Regions from separate parts of the Streptomyces sp. NPDC002004 genome, predicted to be linked through region 1. Evidence: riboswitches for the same ligand, from Rfam matches in the RefSeq annotation. Region 1 holds a riboswitch; the other holds the start of a gene.
What was found. Region 1 has a riboswitch for S-adenosylmethionine ahead of thrC (threonine synthase). Riboswitches for the same ligand answer to the same signal wherever they lie in the genome.
Positions count from the first base shown of each region.

Region 2: another riboswitch for S-adenosylmethionine. It lies ahead of ACWCP6_RS00095 (aminotransferase class V-fold PLP-dependent enzyme); the one in region 1 lies ahead of thrC (threonine synthase).

Region 1 covers NZ_JBSFDP010000003.1:114,609-118,009, reverse strand. Annotated here, with positions in the region: gene ACWCP6_RS06485 (MoaD/ThiS family protein) at 1-143, opposite strand, end outside; gene thrC (threonine synthase) at 140-1,423, opposite strand; SAM riboswitch class I at 1,442-1,590, opposite strand; gene ACWCP6_RS06475 (glucosyl-3-phosphoglycerate synthase) at 1,781-2,752, shown strand; gene ACWCP6_RS06470 (alpha,alpha-trehalose-phosphate synthase (UDP-forming)) at 2,839-3,401, shown strand, end outside.
Region 2 covers NZ_JBSFDP010000001.1:19,535-22,935, forward strand. Annotated here, with positions in the region: gene ACWCP6_RS00085 (rhomboid family intramembrane serine protease) at 1-391, shown strand, start outside; gene ACWCP6_RS00090 (Lrp/AsnC family transcriptional regulator) at 388-669, shown strand; gene ACWCP6_RS00095 (aminotransferase class V-fold PLP-dependent enzyme) at 790-2,226, opposite strand; SAM riboswitch class IV at 2,441-2,557, opposite strand; gene trpD (anthranilate phosphoribosyltransferase) at 2,693-3,401, opposite strand, start outside.

The sequences.
Region 1 (3,401 bases):
TCCAGGACGCGCGCGGCGATCCCGGCGTGGTTCTTCTCCAGGTCGGCGATGACCTCCGCGAGGGTCGCGCCCTCGGCCGGCACCTCGGACCGGCCGCCGGTGTACGTGCGGAGGATGGTGGGGATGCGGACGTTGACGCTCATGCGAGGCCAGCCTCTCGGAAAGAGTCCAGGTTGGGGCGGATGACTGCGGTCATACCCGTCGTCGGGGCCACCGCGTCCAGGGTCTTCAGGCCGTCACCCGTGTTGACGACGACCGTGGTGAGGGACGGGTCGATGACACCGGCCTCGATCAGCTTCTTCGCCACGCCGAGCGTCGTACCGCCGGCGGTCTCCGTGAAGATGCCCTCCGTACGGGCCAGCAGCTTGATCGCGTCCACGATCTGCTCGTCCGTCACGTCCTCGACGGCGCCGCCGGTGCGGCGGCAGATGTCCAGGACGTACGGGCCGTCGGCCGGGTTGCCGATGGCGAGCGACTTGGCGATCGTGTCCGGCTTCTGCGGGCGCACGACGTCATGGCCTGCCTTGAAGGCCACCGACACCGGGGAGCAGCCCTCCGCCTGGGCACCGAAGATCCTGTAGGGCCGGTCCTCGACCAGACCCAGCTTGATCAGCTCCTGGAGACCCTTGTCGATCTTGGTGAGCTGGGAGCCGGAGGCGATGGGGATGACGATCTGGTCGGGGAGCCGCCAGCCGAGCTGCTCGCAGATCTCGTACGCGAGCGTCTTCGAGCCCTCGCCGTAGTACGGACGCAGATTGACGTTGACGAAGCCCCAGCCCTCGCCCGCCGGGTCGCCGATGAGCTCGGAGCAGAAGCGGTTGACGTCGTCGTAGTTGCCCTCGATGCCGACGAGCTCGCCGCCGTACACCGCGGCCATGACGACCTTGCCCTGCTCCAGGTCGTGCGGGATGAACACGCAGGAGCGGAAGCCGGCGCGGGCGGCGGCGGCGCCGACGGCACCCGCGAGGTTGCCGGTGGAGGAGCAGGAGAGCGTGGTGTACCCGAAGGCGCGGGCGGCCTCCAGCGCCTGCGCGACGACCCGGTCCTTGAAGGAGTGCGTCGGGTTGCCGGAGTCGTCCTTGACGTACAGGCCGCCGGTGACGCCCAGCTCACGGGCGAGGTTGTCGGCCTTGACGAGCTTGGTCCAGCCCGGGTTCAGATTCGGCTTGTCGGCCACGTCGGCGGGGACGGGCAGCAGGGGCGCGTAGCGCCAGATGCTGTCCGGGCCGTTCTCGATCTGCTTGCGCAGGGCTTCCGGATCGCCGCTCGGCAGGTCGTAGGCGACTTCGAGCGGCCCGAAACACAGCTCGCAGGCGAAGATCGGACCGAGCGGGAACAGCTCACCGCACTCGCGGCAGGAGAGGCCGGATGCCGGGCCCAGATCGACGGAGTCGGTGGCGGGTGCAACGGTCTGTACAGCCATGGATGGCGAGGCCCTTTCTCCTCATCTTCCTCATGACGCATCTCGTCATGAGACGGATTTGGCACCTTCCCTAGCCGGGAGCCTCGCGACTGTGCGTACGACGAGAACCGACTGGAGGGTTGCCGGGGCTTCAACGGGCCGTATCCCTCTGCCCCTCTGGATGAGCGGTATGGCGCCGGGCGCACCCCCTGAGGGGACGGGGCCGGTGCATTTGTCGTGGACGACCCCCGACATGCGATGGTCATCCGCGTTGTTCAAGACTGTAACCGAAGGCCCGGACAGTTGAGATAGTCGTCCGAACCGCGAGATGGATCACGCCGGACGATCCCATCCGATCACAGTGAGGGGGCGCGCACCATGCTGGAAGAGGTCGAGCGCTGGCTGGACACGCGCTCCTGGTCCGTGACCGATCGCCCGCTCCACCAGCTGCTCGCCGCGAAACGCGCCACCGGTCTGACGGTGAGCGTGGTGCTGCCCGCACTCGACGAGGAGGAGACGGTCGGCGACATCGTCACCGTCATCCGCCGTGAGCTGATCGAGAAGGTGCCGCTGGTCGACGAACTCGTCGTCGTCGACTCCGGCTCCACGGACGGCACGGCGGAGGTCGCGGCCGCCGCCGGCGCCCGTGTGGTGCACCGGGACGCCATCCTGCCGCGCATTCCCGCGCTGCCCGGCAAGGGCGAGGTGCTGTGGCGGTCACTGCTGGTCACCGAGGGCGACATCGTCTGTTTCATCGACGCGGACCTGAGGGAGTTCTCCGCCGACTTCGTCTCCGGGATCGTGGGACCGCTGCTCACCGAGCCGGACGTCGCCCTCGTCAAGGCGATGTACGACCGGCCGCTCACCGTGTCCGACGGGACGGCGTCCGCCACGACCGCCGCCGGGCAGGGCGGACGGGTGACCGAGCTGATGGCGCGCCCGCTGTTGAACATGCACTGGCCGCAGCTGGCCGGGTTCGTGCAGCCGCTGGGCGGCGAGTACGCGGCCCGCAGGTCGCTCCTGGAGCGACTGCCGTTCCCCGTCGGATACGGCGTCGAGCTCGGCCTGCTCGTCGACTCGCTGCACACCGTGGGCCTGAACGCGCTGGCCCAGGTCGACGTCGGCGAGCGCCGGCACCGGCACCAGGACGGACAGGCGCTCGGCCGGATGGCCGCGGCGATCTACCGGACCGCACAGCTGCGGCTCGCACGCGGACACCTCGTGCGCCCCCGGCTCACCCAGTTCGTACGGGGCGAGAACGGGTTCGAACCCCGCACCCACGACGTGGACACGGAGGAACGTCCGCCGATGGTGGACATCACGGAGTACATCGCGCGCCGGGTCGCGTGACCCGGGTGAGCCGACCGTATACAGGTGTGCACCCATGCGCCCGGCCGTACGTTTGAGCGTTTTCCCGGAGGGCTAGGTTTCGCGGTATGGCTTCCACGCAGGACGCACAGAACGCCCGCATTCTCGTAGCCTCGAACCGCGGCCCCGTCTCGTACGACCTCGCCGACGACGGAACGCTGCGTGCCCGCCGTGGCGGCGGCGGACTCGTCTCGGGACTCTCCGCCATCGGACCGGACGCGGGGGCCGTCTGGGTGTGTGCCGCCCTCGGCGACGGCGACCGTGAAGCGGTGCGGCGCACCGGCGGGATACTCGACCCGGCCGACACCGGCGGACAGCGGGTACGGATGCTGGGGATCGCGCCCGACGTTTACGCCGACGCGTACAACGGCATCGCCAACTCGGTGCTCTGGTTCGTGCACCACATGCTGTACCAGACCCCGTTCGAGCCCGTCTTCGACGAGAACTTCCGGAGCCAGTGGCGCTCCTACGAGACGTACAACCGCGCCTTCGCCGATGCGCTCGCCGAGGAGGCCGCCGAGGGAGCGGCGGTGCTGGTGCAGGACTACCACCTCGCGCTGGTGCCCGGGATGCTGCGCGAGCTCCGCCCCGATCTGCGGATCGGGCACTTCTCGCACACGCCGTGGGCGCC
Region 2 (3,401 bases), on a different contig from region 1:
CGCCCACGCGGATTCGGCGCAGACCCTGGTCGGCGCGTCGGGGGCGATCTCCGCCGTCCTCGGCGCCTTTCTCTTCCTCTTCCCTAAGGCCCGCGTGACCAGTCTCTTCCCGTTCCTGTTCTTCCTACCTCTGCGCTTCCCCGCGTGGGTCGTGCTGCCGTTCTGGGCCGCACTCCAGTGGCTGGCCGTGCGCCAGACCCCCCAGGGACCCGGGGTGGCCTACCTGGCCCATCTGGTGGGCTTCACGCTGGGCTTTCTCTACGCGTGGGCCCGGTACGGCAGGCACGGGACGGGCGCCCACGACGGCCCCGCAAGGGCGCTGGGGGGCGAGGGACGGCCGGATAGAGTGAAGGACACAGCGCCGGCCACCGAGGGAGACAGCAAGCCGTGATCACCGCGATCGTGCTCATCAAGACCAGCGTGGACCGCATCCCCGAGATCGCCGAGTCGATCGCCGCGCTGGACAGCGTCAGCGAGGTCTTCTCCGTCACCGGCACCTACGACCTGATCGCCATGGTCCGGGTCAAGGCCCACGACGACCTGGCGGACGTCATCCCCGGCAGGATCAGCAAGATCCCGGGCGTGGAGGCCACGGACACGCATGTCGCGTTCCGGACGTACTCGCAGCACGACCTGGAGGCCGCCTTCGCGATCGGCCTGGACTCGTAGGGCCGCAGGGCCCCGCACCGCGGGGCCGGAGCCCCGTCGCCTGCGCGGTGCGCGGCACGGGTCCGTACGGGCAGCACGGAGCCCCCGGCAGGACGACCGGGGGCTCCTGCGTGTCCGGGGTCAGTGCGCCGCCGTGTCGGGCACGCAGCGGCCGTCCTCGGTGCGGTACGTCCAGCGGGCGCCGTCGCTCACGAGCTCGCCGACGGCACGGACGAACCGCTCCACGTGCTCGTCGGGCGTGCCGGCACCGAAACTCACCCGGATCGCGTTGAGGGACGGCGTGCCGGGTGCGGCCTCGGGGGCGCCGCACTCCCCCGGCTCGTCGGGCTCGCCGCCGAGCAGCGTACGGAGCAGCGGGTGGGCGCAGAACAGGCCGTCGCGCACGCCGATGCCGTACTCGGCGGAGAGCGCCGCGGCGAAGTGGGAGCTGTTCCAGCCCTCGACGACGAACGAGATGACGCCGACCCTGGGCGCGTCGTCGCCGAACAGCGACAACACCTTGACCTGGGGAATCGCGGCGAGTCCGGTGCGCACCTTCGCGATCAGGTCCTGCTCACGGGCGACGAGGGCGTCGAAGCCCGCCTCGGTGAGCGCCTTGCAGGCGGACGCGACCGCATAGGCGCCGATGACGTTCGGCGAACCTGCCTCATGGCGGGCGGCCGTCTCGTGCCACTCCACGTCGACGCCGCCGTCGGCACGCCGCGCCACCGTGCGGCTGGCGCCGCCGCCCGCCAGGTAGGGCTCGGCGGCGCGCAGCCAGTCGGCGCGGCCGGCGAGGACACCGGAGCCGAAGGGTGCGTACAGCTTGTGCCCGGAGAAGGCGACCCAGTCGACGTCCAGGCCGGCGATGTCCACGGGGTGGTGCGGGGCGAGCTGGGCGGCGTCGAGGACGATCCGGGCGCCGTGCGCGTGGGCGACGGCGGCCAGCTCCCGGACCGGCCACAGCTCACCGGTGACGTTCGAGGCGCCGGTGACGCAGACCAGCGCCGGGCCGTCCGGGCGTCCGCCGCCCGGACGGAGCGGGGACCCCGGGGAGGAGCCCTCGTGCTCGGCGAGGGCGCGCTCCAGCGTGCGCACGGCGTCGCCGGGCGTACGGGGGGCGTCGAGGTACGTCACCCGGGCGTCCCGCCACGGCAGCAGCGAGGCGTGGTGCTCGGTCTCGAAGACGAAGACCCGGCAGCCGGCCGGAAGGGCCGCGGCGAGCAGGTTCAGCGAGTCGGTGGTCGACCGGGTGAAGACCACCTGGTCGTCGGCGCGGCAGCCGAGGAACCCGGCGACGGTCTTCCGGGCGTTCTCGAACAGGTCGGTGGACAGCTGGGAGAGGTATCCGGCGCCGCGGTGCACGCTGCCGTAGTACGGGGCGTACGCGGCGACGTCGTCCCAGACGCGCTGCAGGGCGGGCGCGCTGGCGGCGTAGTCCAGTGCCGCGTAGGTGACCTCGCCGCCGGTCACGAGCGGCACGGTGACGTCCCGGCCCAGGACGGGCAGCGGTGCGGTGGCACAGCAGGGGGCGGCGGCGGTGGCAGTGGCGACGGCGGTGTTCGGGCATGCGGACATGGCGGTATCTCCCGGCGGGACAAGGCGAAATGGCTGGGGGACCCCGGCGCGGGTACGGCGTGACACGCCTTCACGGCACGGGGGGGACCTCGACGCACGGCGTCATGGGACGCGCTCGTGCGGAGGTGGGACGGGAAAGGGGCCGACGGCCCTAGCGCATTCGCTTGCTCACGGAGACAGCTCCCTCGAGGCCAGGACCCCAGGGACTGCAAGGGGTCCGCGCTTGCCGCAGGCCTTGCTGCCTGCGACCTGGTCTTCACCCGGGGCACCCCGCCACGGACGGAGGGTTGCCGGACAGCGGGCCGGGGCCGTGTCGCTGTCACTCATGACCTGCCGAAAAACCTACGCGAGCTGATCGTCGCGGTGCAACTCGTGTCCGGATGCCGGGACGTCGGCGCTCCGGCGCACCGCGAACCCCCTGCGGGGCGGTGCGCCGGGCGCGTTGATCCGTGGGACGGGAAGTCCCCTATGCGTTGCTGGCCCGCACCCAGCGGTCCAGGACCCGCTTGGCCGCGCCCGAGTCGATGGACTCGGCGGCGCGGGCGATCCCGGCGCGGAGCTGGTCCGCCAGGGGCTCGTCGGTGGGGTGGAGGGCGACCAGGGCCGCCGCCGAGTTCAGCAGCACGGCGTCGCGCACCGGGCCCGTCTCGCCGGAGAGCAGACGTCTGGCCACATCGGCGTTGTGGGAGGCGTCGGCGCCGCGGAGCGCCTCGACCGGCACCAGCTCGATCCCCACGTCCCGAGGGTCGAAGTGCTGCTCGGCCACCGCCCCGTCGCGGACCACCCATACCTTGGAGGTCGCCGTGGTGGTGAGCTCGTCCAGGCCGTCGTCGCCGCGGAAGACCAGTGCGGAGGAGCCGCGGTCGGCGAGCACACCGGCCACGATGGGCGCCATACGGGCGTCGGCGACCCCGGTCGCCTGCGTCTTCACCCGGGCCGGGTTCGTCAGCGGGCCGAGGAAGTTGAAGACGGTCCGGATCCCCAACTCCTTGCGCGCGAGCGCCACATGACGCAGCGCGGGGTGGAACTTCACCGCGAAGCAGAAGGTGATCCCCGCCTCCTCGGCCACCTCGACGACCCGCTGGGGGGTCAGATCGAGGTTGACGCCCAGCTTCTCCAGGACGTCCGAGGCGCCGGACGCGCTCGATGCTGCGCGGTTGCCGTGCTTGACGACC